3 regions of the Enterobacter cloacae complex sp. genome follow, and region 2 is predicted to be linked to each of the others. Evidence: predicted binding sites of a transcription regulator. Region 2 holds the regulator's gene; each other region holds the start of a gene.

Region 1 (4,246 bases), 1.7 Mb from region 2:
AACGAAGGCGTGCTGCAACTCTCCCTGAATGCCGATCCGCAGTTTGACGAGCCGCCAAAAGAGAGCCACTGCGAGCAGATCATTATCGATCATCTCGGCCTGCGCCTGAACAACGCCCCGGCGGACAGCTGGCGCAAAGGCGTGGTGAGCTGGACCTGGCGCATTAAGGTGCTGATGCACCTCGAAACCGAGCTGATGGGCACCGTGCGCGAGCGCGCCGAAGACGAAGCGATCAACGTCTTCGCCCGTAACCTGCACGACCTGCTGATGGCCGCCCCCGCTGGCCTGCGCGCTACCATGGGGCTCGATCCGGGTCTGCGTACCGGCGTGAAGGTGGCGGTCGTTGACGGCACCGGCAAGCTGGTCGCCACCGACACCATTTACCCGCACACCGGCCAGGCGGCTAAGGCGGCGACGGTCGTGGCGGCGCTGTGTGAAAAATATAACGTCGAGCTGGTCGCCATCGGTAACGGTACGGCGTCCCGCGAAACCGAGCGTTTCTATCTTGACGTGCAGAAGCAGTTCCCGAAAGTGACGGCGCAGAAGGTGATCGTCAGCGAGGCGGGGGCATCGGTCTATTCCGCCTCAGAGCTGGCGGCGCAGGAGTTCCCTGACCTGGACGTTTCCCTGCGCGGCGCGGTCTCTATCGCCCGTCGTTTACAGGATCCGCTGGCGGAGCTGGTGAAGATCGACCCGAAATCCATTGGCGTGGGCCAGTATCAGCACGACGTGAGCCAGACGCAGCTGGCGCGCAAGCTGGATGCGGTGGTGGAAGACTGCGTTAACGCCGTCGGCGTGGACCTGAACACCGCTTCCGTGCCCCTGCTGACCCGCGTGGCAGGCCTGACCCGCATGATGGCGCAGAATATCGTCGCCTGGCGCGATGAGAACGGTCAGTTCCAGAACCGCCAGCAACTGCTGAAGGTGAGCCGCCTCGGGCCGAAAGCGTTTGAGCAGTGCGCGGGCTTCCTGCGCATCAACCACGGCGATAACCCGCTGGATGCCTCCACCGTTCACCCGGAAGCGTACCCGGTCGTTGAGCGTATTCTGGCCGCCACCCAGCAGGCGCTGAAAGACCTGATGGGCGACAGCAGCGCGCTGCGTAACCTGAAGGCGATGGATTTCACCGACGAACAGTTCGGCGTGCCGACGGTGACCGACATCATCAAAGAGCTGGAAAAACCGGGCCGCGATCCGCGTCCTGAGTTCAAAACCGCGACCTTTGCTGACGGCGTGGAAACCATGAATGACCTGCTCCCGGGCATGGTGCTGGAAGGTGCGGTGACCAACGTGACCAACTTCGGCGCGTTTGTGGATATCGGCGTGCATCAGGATGGTCTGGTGCATATCTCTTCCCTCGCCGATAAGTTCGTTGAAGATCCGCACACCGTGGTCAAAGCGGGCGACATCGTGAAGGTGAAAGTGCTGGAAGTGGATCTCCAGCGCAAGCGTATCGCCCTGACCATGCGTCTGGACGAGCAGCCGGGCGACACTAGCGCGCGCCGTGGCGGTAATGGCGGTGGCCGTGAACAGCAGCGCCCTACAGCGAAAGCCGCGAAGCCACGCGGACGCGACGCACAGCCGACGGGCAACAGCGCGATGATGGATGCGCTGGCAGCGGCAATGGGTAAGAAACGCTAAATCTGTAAATGCCCGGTGGCGCTACGCTTACCGGGCCAACGATTTTGTAGGCCGGGCAAATGCAGTGCCGCCCGGCAAGCAGGCCGCAGGAAATTAAAATAAATATGGTGTATCCATATTTAAACCACTATTTATCACTCCGTTAACAAAATACATTTATTCTTCCCTTTCGGTACTTCCGCAAATATTGAGCAAGGTCAATCCGACCGCAAAATAATACGCTTAACAACATCCCGTCACATTTTTATTATTGCTGATAAAAACTATTCTCATTATCATCGCAGTGTAGATTATTTAACCTCTCGTGGAATCAGGCGCTATGCAATTCACTCCAGACAGTGCGTGGAAAATTATCGGTTTTACCCGTGAGATAAGCCCGGCCTATCGGCAGAAGCTGCTGTCACTGGGTATGCTACCCGGCTCATCATTCCAGGTGGTGCGCGTCGCGCCGTTGGGCGACCCCATTCATATCGAAACCCGACGCGTTAATCTGGTTCTGCGAAAAAAAGATCTCGCATTAATTGAAGTTGAATCTTTATCCCGTTAACAAGCCAGCGGTTTCAGTGAGTCTACTACAATGAAAAAATTAACTATTGGCTTAATTGGCAATCCTAATTCCGGCAAGACAACCTTATTTAATCAGCTAACCGGCGCGCGCCAGCGCGTGGGAAATTGGGCAGGCGTAACGGTTGAACGCAAAGAAGGCCAGTTCACCACGACGGATAACCAGGTCACGCTGGTTGATTTACCGGGAACTTATTCCCTCACTACGATTTCCTCCCAGACCTCTCTCGATGAGCAAATTGCCTGCCACTATATTCTGAGCGGCGACGCGGATATGCTCATCAACGTGGTGGATGCTTCCAACCTCGAGCGCAATCTGTATCTCACGTTACAGCTGCTGGAGCTGGGTATTCCCTGCATCGTGGCACTCAACATGCTCGACATCGCGGAAAAGCAAAAGCTGCGCATCGACGTTGACGCCCTCTCCGCCCGTCTGGGCTGCCCGGTGGTTCCGCTGGTTTCTACCCGCGCGCGCGGCATTGACGCCCTGAAGCTGGCGATTGACCGCCACGCGGGCAATGCCGACGTCGAGCTGGTGCACTACGCCCAGCCGCTGCTGCGCGAAGCCAGACAACTGGCGCAGGAGATGGACAACACCATGCCCGCCAGACAGCGTCTGTGGCTTGGCCTGCAAATGCTGGAAGGCGATATCTATAGCCGCGCCTACGCAGGCGATGCGGCGGATAAGCTGGACGTTGCGCTGGCTCGCCTGAGCGACGAGCTGGATGACCCGGCCCTGCACATTGCCGATGCGCGCTATCAGGCCATCGCCGCGATCTGTGACGTGGTCAGTAATGCCTTAACCGCTGAACCGAGCCGCTTCACCGCCGCCGTGGATAAGATTGTGCTCAACCGCTTCCTCGGTTTGCCGATCTTTTTACTGGTGATGTACGTGATGTTCCTGCTCGCCATTAACATCGGCGGCGCATTACAACCTATCTTTGATGGCGGCTCTGTTGCTATCTTCGTGCACGGCATTCAGTGGCTGGGCTATACCCTCCACTTCCCGGAATGGCTGACTATCTTCCTTGCGCAGGGGATCGGCGGCGGGATCAACACCGTCCTCCCGCTGGTGCCGCAAATCGGCATGATGTACCTGTTCCTCTCCTTCCTTGAGGATTCCGGCTACATGGCGCGCGCGGCCTTCGTGATGGACCGCCTGATGCAGGCGCTGGGGCTGCCGGGTAAATCGTTCGTGCCGCTGATTGTCGGCTTCGGCTGTAACGTGCCGTCCGTGATGGGCGCGCGTACGCTGGATGCACCGCGCGAACGCCTGATGACCATCATGATGGCGCCGTTCATGTCCTGCGGCGCGCGTCTGGCGATCTTCGCGGTCTTTGCCGCGGCGTTCTTTGGTCAGGAAGGGGCGCTGGCCGTCTTCTCCCTGTATGTGCTGGGTATTGTGATGGCGATCCTCACCGGCCTGATGCTGAAGCACACCATCATGCGCGGCGAAGCGTCGCCGTTCGTGATGGAGCTGCCGGTGTATCACGTTCCGCACCTGAAAAGTCTGGTCATACAGACATGGCAGCGCCTGAAGGGCTTCGTTCTGCGCGCCGGTAAGGTGATTGTTATCGTCAGCATTTTCCTGAGTGCCCTGAACAGCTTCACCCTGAGCGGCCAGGCGGCGGACAACATTAACGATTCCGCCCTCGCCTCCGTCAGCCGGATCATTACGCCGGTCTTCAAACCGATTGGCGTTCAGGAAGACAACTGGCAGGCAACCGTGGGCCTGTTCACCGGCGCGATGGCGAAAGAGGTGGTGGTCGGCACCCTGAACACGCTCTACACCGCTGAGAATATCCAGGAAGAGGAGTTTAATCCGGCGGCGTTCCACCTCGGCGATGAACTGCTCGGCGCGGTGGAAGAGACCTGGCAGAGCCTGAAAGATACCTTCAGCCTGAGCGTGCTGGCGAACCCGATTGAAGCCAGCAAAGGCGACGGCGAAATGGCGACCGGGGCAATGGGCGTGATGGGCCAGAAATTTGGCAGCGCGTCAGCGGCCTACAGCTACCTGATCTTCGTCCTGCTCTATATTCCG
Region 2 (4,246 bases):
CGCTGCCATCAACGCCGTGACGGCGTCAGGCGTCTCCACACGCCAGCAGGCGGCTGCCGTTATGCGCGAGCATCTCGATGAAGAAGGCGTGGTGCAGTTTCTGCTGAAATCATTTGTCGACGGACAATGGCGCTTTAACGTTCCGGTCCTGTGGGATCAGTATTCGCATATTGTGGGCTGGGAAACCGTCCCCGCCTGGCCGCACCCTACCCTCTTCATTCGTGGCGGCAACTCTCCTTACGTTACTGATGCGTACCGTGACGCGCTGCTGGCGCAATTCCCGCAGGCACGCGCTCACGTCATTGCCGGTGCCGGGCACTGGGTACATGCAGAAAAACCTGACGCCGTCCTGCGCGCCATTCGCCGCTATCTCACTGATACCGCGAATTGATTAAAAAGCCAGCGACCGGAAGACGACGGGCTTCCAGTCGTTGGCGTGTGGATTTGGGTGATGTATGATGGCGCGCTTATCGCCCGGGCATTAGCAGGGCGGCGTGTATCCCCCGAAGTCTCAGAATCATGGCCAAAGAACAAACGGACCGTACGACACTAGATCTGTTCGCGAATGAGCGTCGACCGGGACGACCGAAAACGAATCCGCTTTCGCGCGATGAACAGCTGCGTATCAATAAACGCAACCAGCTTAAACGCGATAAAAATCGTGGGCTTAAGCGTGTCGAACTGAAGCTGAATGCCGATGCCGTCGATGCGCTTAACGCGTTAGCTGACGCGCGCAACATAAGCCGCAGCGAACTGATCGAAGAGATGCTGATCGCCCAGCTTGAGACGTTACGCGGCAAGGCGTGAGTCAGAAAATCCTCAATATTACCTTTTTCATGTAGCACAGAGTGCAGTCCTGCGTGATAGCTGTTTCCGCAGGGTTGTCTGTTCTGCTATTATTGCCCTTATCCGTGGACAATTTGCGCCACCATACCATTAAGTTTCAAGAGGTTATTTTACTCATGGCAATCATCGGCATTTTCTTTGGCAGTGATACCGGCAATACTGAAAATATCGCAAAAAACATTCAAAAACAGCTCGGTAAAGACGTTGCTGATGTGCATGACATCGCCAAGAGCAGCAAAGAAGATCTCGAGGGCTATGACATCCTGCTGCTGGGCATCCCGACCTGGTACTACGGTGAAGCCCAGTGTGACTGGGACGATTTCTTCCCGACGCTGGAAGAAGTTGACTTCAACGGCAAGCTGGTTGCCCTGTTCGGCTGCGGCGATCAGGAAGATTATGCGGAGTATTTCTGTGATGCGCTGGGCACCATTCGCGACATCATTGAGCCACGCGGCGCGGCGATCGTCGGTCACTGGCCAACGGCGGGCTATCACTTCGAGGCTTCTAAAGGTCTGGCAGATGACGAGCACTTCGTTGGCCTGGCCATTGACGAAGACCGCCAGCCAGAGCTGACCGCTGAGCGCGTAGAGAAATGGGTTAAGCAGGTTCGCGAAGAGTTGAACTTGGACGATATCCTTAACGCCTGATATCCCTGCGGCGCAGCTCCGGTTGCGCCCGTTTTCCAGGTAAAACCGATTAAATTAATTGCTACAAACTTTTAACTTTTTCGCTCAGACCTGTACAATATCCCCCTGGTAAAAAGTGGGTGCCATCGAACAAGTTTATTGGTGATACCACGTTTTTATAAGCATACTTTGCTTGAGACTTGCAGTTTTCATTTAGGCATGGCAGTTCTATAATGAGACGCATTATCCCAAGTGCATTTTCTGTCACTTCTTCTTTTGAAGTGAATCGTTTAGCAACAGGACAGATTCCGCATGACTGACAACAATACCGCATTAAAGAAAGCTGGCCTGAAAGTAACGCTTCCTCGGTTAAAAATCCTTGAAGTGCTTCAGGGGCCAGACAATCACCATGTCAGTGCGGAAGACCTTTACAAGCGTCTTATCGATATGGGTGAAGAGATTGGGCTGGCAACCGTCTATCGTGTGCTGAACCAGTTTGACGACGCGGGCATTGTTACTCGTCATAATTTCGAAGGCGGCAAGTCCGTGTTCGAACTGACTCAGCAGCACCACCACGATCACCTGATCTGCCTCGACTGTGGCAAGGTCATTGAATTTAGCGATGATTCCATTGAATCACGCCAGCGTGAAATCGCCGCCCGTCATGGCATCCGCCTGACTAACCACAGCCTGTACCTGTATGGTCACTGCGCTGAAGGGGATTGCCGCGAAAATGAACATGCGCACGACGCAAAATAAGTGAGTGTTCATACTCTGAGCCAGCCGTGAGGTTGGCTTTTTTTTTGCCTGAAAAAAGCCCGGTGACACTGCGCCACCGGGCGTAAAGCAACTTATTTATTGTTATTGCGTATCTCGTTCCAGATCTTATCGCAACGCTTCGCCACTTCCTGATCGTTACCGGTTTTACGCGCCTGAATGCAGGCCTGGTAATCCATCACGCGAACGTTTTCCTGCGTGGCGAATTGCTCATGGGCTTTGTCTTTTTTCAGCACGTTCAGCACGCTTTGACAGGCCTCAATCTTCTCAGGAGAACCCTGTGCGGTATTGATGCACGCGCTGTAGGCCTCTTTCAGACGGGAGTCCTCTTTCGGCGCCTGATCCTGCACGCATGCCACCAGCCCGAAGGCCAGCAACGCAACGATTACCCTTTTATTCATCATGTTCAGTCTCCATAACGGCGGGACACCGCCCGCCGCAGCATTCATCAGAAGATGGTAAATGGCGCAATGACCATGAATTTCACGTCACGTTCATCCTGGAAGATGTTGCCGTAGCCGCCCGCGTAGCTCGGGATATCGGAGTGGTTGTCATACTGGGTGAAGTGCAGTTTGAACATCGTGCCTTTCGCACGGCCCTCCTGAAGGGTGTAAATCGCATCCAGGCTGTATGAAGACTCTTTCAGACGGTAGTTTGGATCGTAGTACGCGTCTGGCGTTGCCATATCCCCGGGCTTCGCATCCCAGGCGTACGCGTAGGATGCTCCCACTGCCCATCCGGGCAGGTTCCAGTTTTTCAGGTCATACATTGCGCCGAAGAAGACCGCCTTTTCGCCGTCGGCGTTAAAGTCAGAGCGGTTATCCCACCAGATATCCAGACGACCGTTAGAGGAGGCGTAGGTAGGCGTCATACGTTGCAGGAAGTAACCCTGCTGCCCTTCGGCCTTAACCCACGTCCCTTCCAGGCGTAAATCAACCTGGCCGACCTTGTAGCCGAAGGTCAGCGCCTGCAACCATGCGGTACCGTCATAGATATCATTTACGCTGCCATCGCTGACCTTATCGCGCGTGCCGTAGAACTGATAGCTGGTACTCAGCGGGCTACCTGCGATATCAAATTTATAGCTGGCCTTAGCAAAGTACTGATCGATATAGCCTTCAGCCTGACCGAACGCCGCTTCCAGCACCAGATCGTTTTTAAAGTCATACTTCGCGCCAAGAGAGTGGAGATACTCGACTTTGGTTTTTTTATCGTTCTGGTAGAACTTGTCCATCTCAATGTGCCACGGCGCTTTGTACTCGTTGGTCCACATATAGGAGAAGCTCAACGCCCCCGCATCGCCGTAGTCAAAATTAGCGCCGGCTTCCGCCCCCTGATAGGTACCTGGCATAAAGCTCCAGTGCGGCGCTAACAGCGTTTGTCCTGTTGGCTGGATATACCCCCCGCGCGCCCAGACCGGACCATATTTGAATTTTGCCGCCGCTTTATAGAGGCTGATACCGCTTTTATCGCCGGACCAGTCTTCGTCGTAGGCTTTATTGCTGGAGGAGAACGCAATTTCGTTCGGGTGGCCGCTGTCGCCATTTTCGGCCATTTCAATTGCGGTGAAAGCAGCAATATCAATCCCGAACATATCGGCGGCATATCCCGACTGGAAATCCAGGTTGGCGTTCCAGGTCGAGTGAGAAAGGTTGGTTTTGTATTTATTTTCAGTGACGTCTTTACGGTCACGCTCACGCTGCCAGTAATAAATACCGCCCGTGAGGGTGGAATCTTCAATGAAGCCTGCTGCTTTTGCCTCTGGCGCAATCACCAGGCCCGACATTGCTGTCACACCGGCGATAGCCAGCGCCAGCGCACTACGTTTGCCACTGAACGTACGCATAGATTATTCCTCTTTGACGAATTAAAACGCCTTAAACGGCGAAAAACAGAAAAGACCAAAAGGTCAGGGGTAGTCAGAAATACCCTCGAATTAACTACCGTCTTTAGGTTATTTTTCGCGGCGCGAATTATCAATGCTTTTAATCAGGCAA
Region 3 (4,246 bases), 2.2 Mb from region 2:
TCCGGGTAAAAATGAGGCTGGCAGTAGTCCATTTTCCAGAAACAGCGTCGCGAACATCACGAAATAGACAATCCCGACGACATGCGGGTCCGCCAGCGCGGCAAAATCGTGTTGCCAGAGCGCCGTGATGATATTTTGAATAACAGCCATGGACTTTCCTGTGGAACAGCAGATATAACGCTATTGTACTCCCAAATTTGCCTGTCGGGGTTGATCGCAGGCGCATCTCATACAGACTTTTCCACTTGCGGTGTTCAGAATGGCTTCCGGGGAGTACATTTCAGCCAGCACTTTACACGATGCGCTCAAACCCTGCCGATAAATCCGCAATTAAATCGTCCACATTTTCCAGCCCGATATGCAGGCGGATTAAGGTCCCCTCAAAGTCCACCTCGCCGCCCGGGCGCAGGGCCGCAATCTGCTCCGGCTGGTTAGGCAGGATCAGCGATTCAAATCCACCCCAGGAATAGGCCATGCTGAAGAGGGTAAAGTGATCCAGATAGCGCGCCAGCTCGGCGTCATTCAGGCGCTTTTTAAGAACAAATGAGAACAGCCCGCTGCTGCCCGTAAAGTCACGTTGCCAGTATTCGTGGCCTTTGCTGCCCGGCAGCGCCGGATGGTTAACGCGCTCCACCTGCGGATGCAGCGCCAGCCACTGGGCAATTTGCAGGCTGCTTTCGTGGTGCTGACGCAGACGCACGCCGAGCGTACGGATGCCCCGGCTGGTCATGTAGGCGGTATCGGCATCCACCATCTGACCCATCAGGTAGGCGTTTTCACGCAGTTGATCCCAGCAGCGGGCGTTAGCTACCGCCGTACCGATCATGCCGTCGGAATGGCCAATCAGATATTTGGTCGCCGCCTGTATGGAGATATCAATATCAAAGTCCAGCGCTTTAAACAGCACGCCTGCCGCCCAGGTATTGTCGATCATGATAATCGCTTCCGGCGCGATACTGCGCACCGCGTTCACGATGGCCGGGACGTCATGCACTTCCATGGTGATGGAGCCGGGAGATTCCAGGAACACCACGCGCGTGTTCGGCTGAACAAGCCCGGTAATGCCTGACCCAATCAGCGGATCGAACCAGCTGGTGGTGACGCCGAGCTTGCTGAGAATTTTGGTGCAGAAGTCCTGGCTTGGCTCGTAGGCGGTATTGGTCATCAGGACGTGGTCGCCCTGTTCCACAAACGCCAGAATGGTATTGGCGACCGCCGCCGCGCCGCACGGGAACAGCGCGCAGCCCGCGCCGCCCTCCAGTTCGCACATGGCTTCCTGCAACGAGAAATGGGTTAGTGTGCCGCGACGACCGTAAAACAGCCCGCCCTTCGCGCGATTACGCGTGGCGATTTTTTTATCCTCGACGGTATCAAACACCAGCGAGGAGGCGCGCTGGATCACGCTGTTGACGGAGCCCTGGGTGTATTTCTTACTGCGTCCTGCCTGCACCAGCGTGGTCTCAAGCTGCTTTTTAGTCATGTTCGCTAACCCTATTTTTATACGTCTGGACGTCCAGACTACCATGATTGTCAGAATGTGCATCCGGATGCTTATCGAATAAGCAGAAAATATTATTAAAAATACGCATAAAAAATTTTTACTGCGTAAGCGCAAGGAAAGTGAGCGAAAATTACGGCACTATGTAAATACTAATGAGAACTACTATCAATTCGACGACGTTTTGATATTATTACGTTCAGATTTGTGATTTGCGTCCTGGAGATACAGAGTGGGTAATAATTTGATGCAGACGGATCTTTCCGTTTGGGGCATGTACCATCATGCTGACATCGTAGTTAAGATTGTGATGATCGGCCTGATTCTGGCGTCCGTGATCACCTGGGCTATCTTCTTCAGCAAGAGCGCCGAACTTCTTTCACAAAAACGTCGCCTCAAGCGTGAGCAGAAGCAGCTGGCAGAAGCCCGCTCTCTGGATCAGGCTTCTGATATCACCTCATCCTTCCATGCGAAAAGCCTGACTACCCTGTTAGTGAATGAAGCTCAGAACGAGCTGGAACTCTCCGCAGGCAGTGAAGATAACGAAGGCATTAAAGAGCGTACCGGGTTCCGTCTGGAGCGTCGCGTTGCAGCCGTAGGCCGTCATATGGGCCGCGGTAACGGCTACCTGGCAACTATCGGCGCCATCTCCCCGTTCGTCGGCCTGTTTGGTACCGTCTGGGGCATCATGAACAGCTTTATCGGTATCGCCCAGACGCAGACCACTAACCTTGCGGTCGTCGCGCCGGGTATCGCAGAAGCGCTGCTGGCAACGGCTATCGGTCTGGTTGCCGCTATCCCGGCGGTGGTTATCTATAACATCTTTGCGCGCATGATTGGCAGTTACAAAGCCACGCTGGGCGACGTTGCCGCGCAGGTTCTGCTGCTGCAAAGCCGCGACCTGGACCTGAACGCCAGCGCCGTTAAGCCGGTGCATGCGGCCTCCAAACTGCGCGTAGGTTGATTGTATGGCAATGCGTCTTAATGAAAATCTGGACGATAACGGTGAAATGCATGAGATCAACGTGACGCCGTTTATCGACGTCATGCTGGTTCTGCTGATTATCTTTATGGTTGCCGCGCCGCTGGCGACGGTGGACGTAAAAGTGAATCTGCCTGCATCCTCCAGCCAGCCGCAGCCGCGTCCGGAAAAGCCTATCTACCTGTCGGTGAAGGCTGATAAATCCATGTTCCTGGGCAACGATCCGGTGACGGATGCCTCGGTTATTCCGGCGCTGGACCAGCTAACCGGCGGCAAGAAAGACACCACCGTTTTCTTCCGCGCGGATAAAACCGTCGATTACGAAACCATGATGAAGGTAATGGACACGCTGCATCAGGCGGGTTACCTGAAGATTGGTCTGGTCGGCGAAGAGAAAGCGGCCGCGAAGTAAAACGATGGCTTTTGCCGCCTTCCGTGCCGGGTGGCGGCTTCGCCTTACCCGGCCTACAATCTCAGGCTAGCGCCGCCGGGCGAACCACGTTGTCAGCAGTCGGAAGATGTTGTTGACGCCTCTTCATCGAGCGCCACGCAGGTGACGTTTGATGTGCGATAGTTGCCTTCCGAGAGTTTACGGGTCAGGCGCAGGGTGGCGGTTTCGCGTGCCAGCAGGTACTGATAGCTCGCCTCCAGCCGCCCGAGGATCTTCTCCTTAAGCTCAGGGTGCTGTTCGATAATGGCGTTCATCACCGCGCCGTAAATTTCCTCTTTGACCTGCAAGGCATAAATCTCCCGGCGGTTCTGCCATTTCAGGCGCACCAGCGTGGCCGGAATTGAAATTAAATCCTGCGTAATTCGCGTCATCTCGTCATTTTTTATCTTTTTGAGGGCGTCGAGATTTTGCTTTAAGATAAATTCATCGCTTTTCTTATCATCTAAAGTCAAATAAACGTTATTACCGGTATCATTATTCACGTTAATCTTCCCCCAGCTGATAAAAAATGGGATTGTTTTTTTCACGCGTAATTAAATTAAGCCAAATTTCATTGCCCGCTTCATTTATTTGCTGCGTTTTCTCGGCCATTATTTGACTTAAAGTCTGGGCATCTATTTCCCCTTCGGCCTGTAAATCATTCAGCAGATGAACCAGAGCTTCAATCTTGATGGCCCGAAATAAACGTTCTTTTAAATGGCGATCATGCTCTTCCAGCACCATATTACGAGATTTGCCGGTGCGCGAAACACCAATTAATATGTCGGCTTCGTAGTCGGAGAGTTTTCTTTTTCCTTGAGTGAAATTCGCCTCTTTATCTGCTTCCGTCGAAGGCTGTTCCACAGGCGTAATGTGGTACTTTGCCGGGACAATATTGTCGGGCAGCATTTTAATTTCCTTTAATTTCAAAAGGGTGGGGTTGGAAAAAGGGTGAGATTCGTTGACAATAACATGAGGCAATTTTAAAATCAAAAAAAATGGAGCCTACCCATGAACAGCATTTTCTTTACGGTCATAACGTTACTATTACTGACCGCTGGCGTGCTTTTATTGATGCAAGAGTTTAATAAAACGAAAGTGTCAAAAGACGTCAGTGAACCGCCACCGCCTGAATTGATGTCCAAAGAGGAGGGGGAAGATCATTTCTCCGTATTGATGAACGCCGTGACGCCGGTGTGGTACTGGCGGGTGAATCACGAATATATCGATTTTCTTCATGCGACAATTAAGCGGATGAAAATGTCCGACATTAATGACACGCCCGGCCTGTTCGATGCGCAGCGCCGCTGTAGCGACCTTAATTCCGCCGTCTATA

Evidence for each region. The regulator Fur, encoded in region 2, represses iron uptake genes when iron is present. The targets are predictions, from matches to a motif close to ATAATAATGAGAACNACTATCAA.
Region 1: feoA (ferrous iron transporter A) is a predicted target of Fur. The motif match lies at 1,898-1,920, and genes of this name have one in related genera.
Region 3: exbB (tol-pal system-associated acyl-CoA thioesterase) is a predicted target of Fur. The motif match lies at 1,648-1,670, and genes of this name have one in related genera.

The regions. Positions count from the first base shown of each region.
Region 1 is NZ_LT991957.1:1,714,224-1,718,469, forward strand. It holds gene DBR02_RS08745 (Tex family protein) at 1-1,641, shown strand, start outside; gene feoA (ferrous iron transporter A) at 1,961-2,188, shown strand; gene feoB (Fe(2+) transporter permease subunit FeoB) at 2,219-4,246, shown strand, end outside.
Region 2 is NZ_LT991957.1:3,448,716-3,452,961, reverse strand. It holds gene ybfF (esterase) at 1-391, shown strand, start outside; gene ybfE (LexA regulated protein) at 520-807, shown strand; gene fldA (flavodoxin FldA) at 963-1,493, shown strand; gene fur (ferric iron uptake transcriptional regulator) at 1,785-2,231, shown strand; gene chiQ (ChiQ/YbfN family lipoprotein) at 2,324-2,650, opposite strand; gene chiP (chitoporin ChiP) at 2,698-4,095, opposite strand.
Region 3 is NZ_LT991957.1:1,263,970-1,268,215, reverse strand. It holds gene yghB (DedA family general envelope maintenance protein YghB) at 1-150, opposite strand, end outside; gene metC (cystathionine beta-lyase) at 293-1,480, opposite strand; gene exbB (tol-pal system-associated acyl-CoA thioesterase) at 1,731-2,462, shown strand; gene exbD (TonB system transport protein ExbD) at 2,467-2,892, shown strand; gene DBR02_RS06390 (cytoplasmic protein) at 2,985-3,413, opposite strand; gene DBR02_RS06385 (hypothetical protein) at 3,415-3,819, opposite strand; gene DBR02_RS06380 (ESA_00282 family adhesion-associated protein) at 3,922-4,246, shown strand, end outside.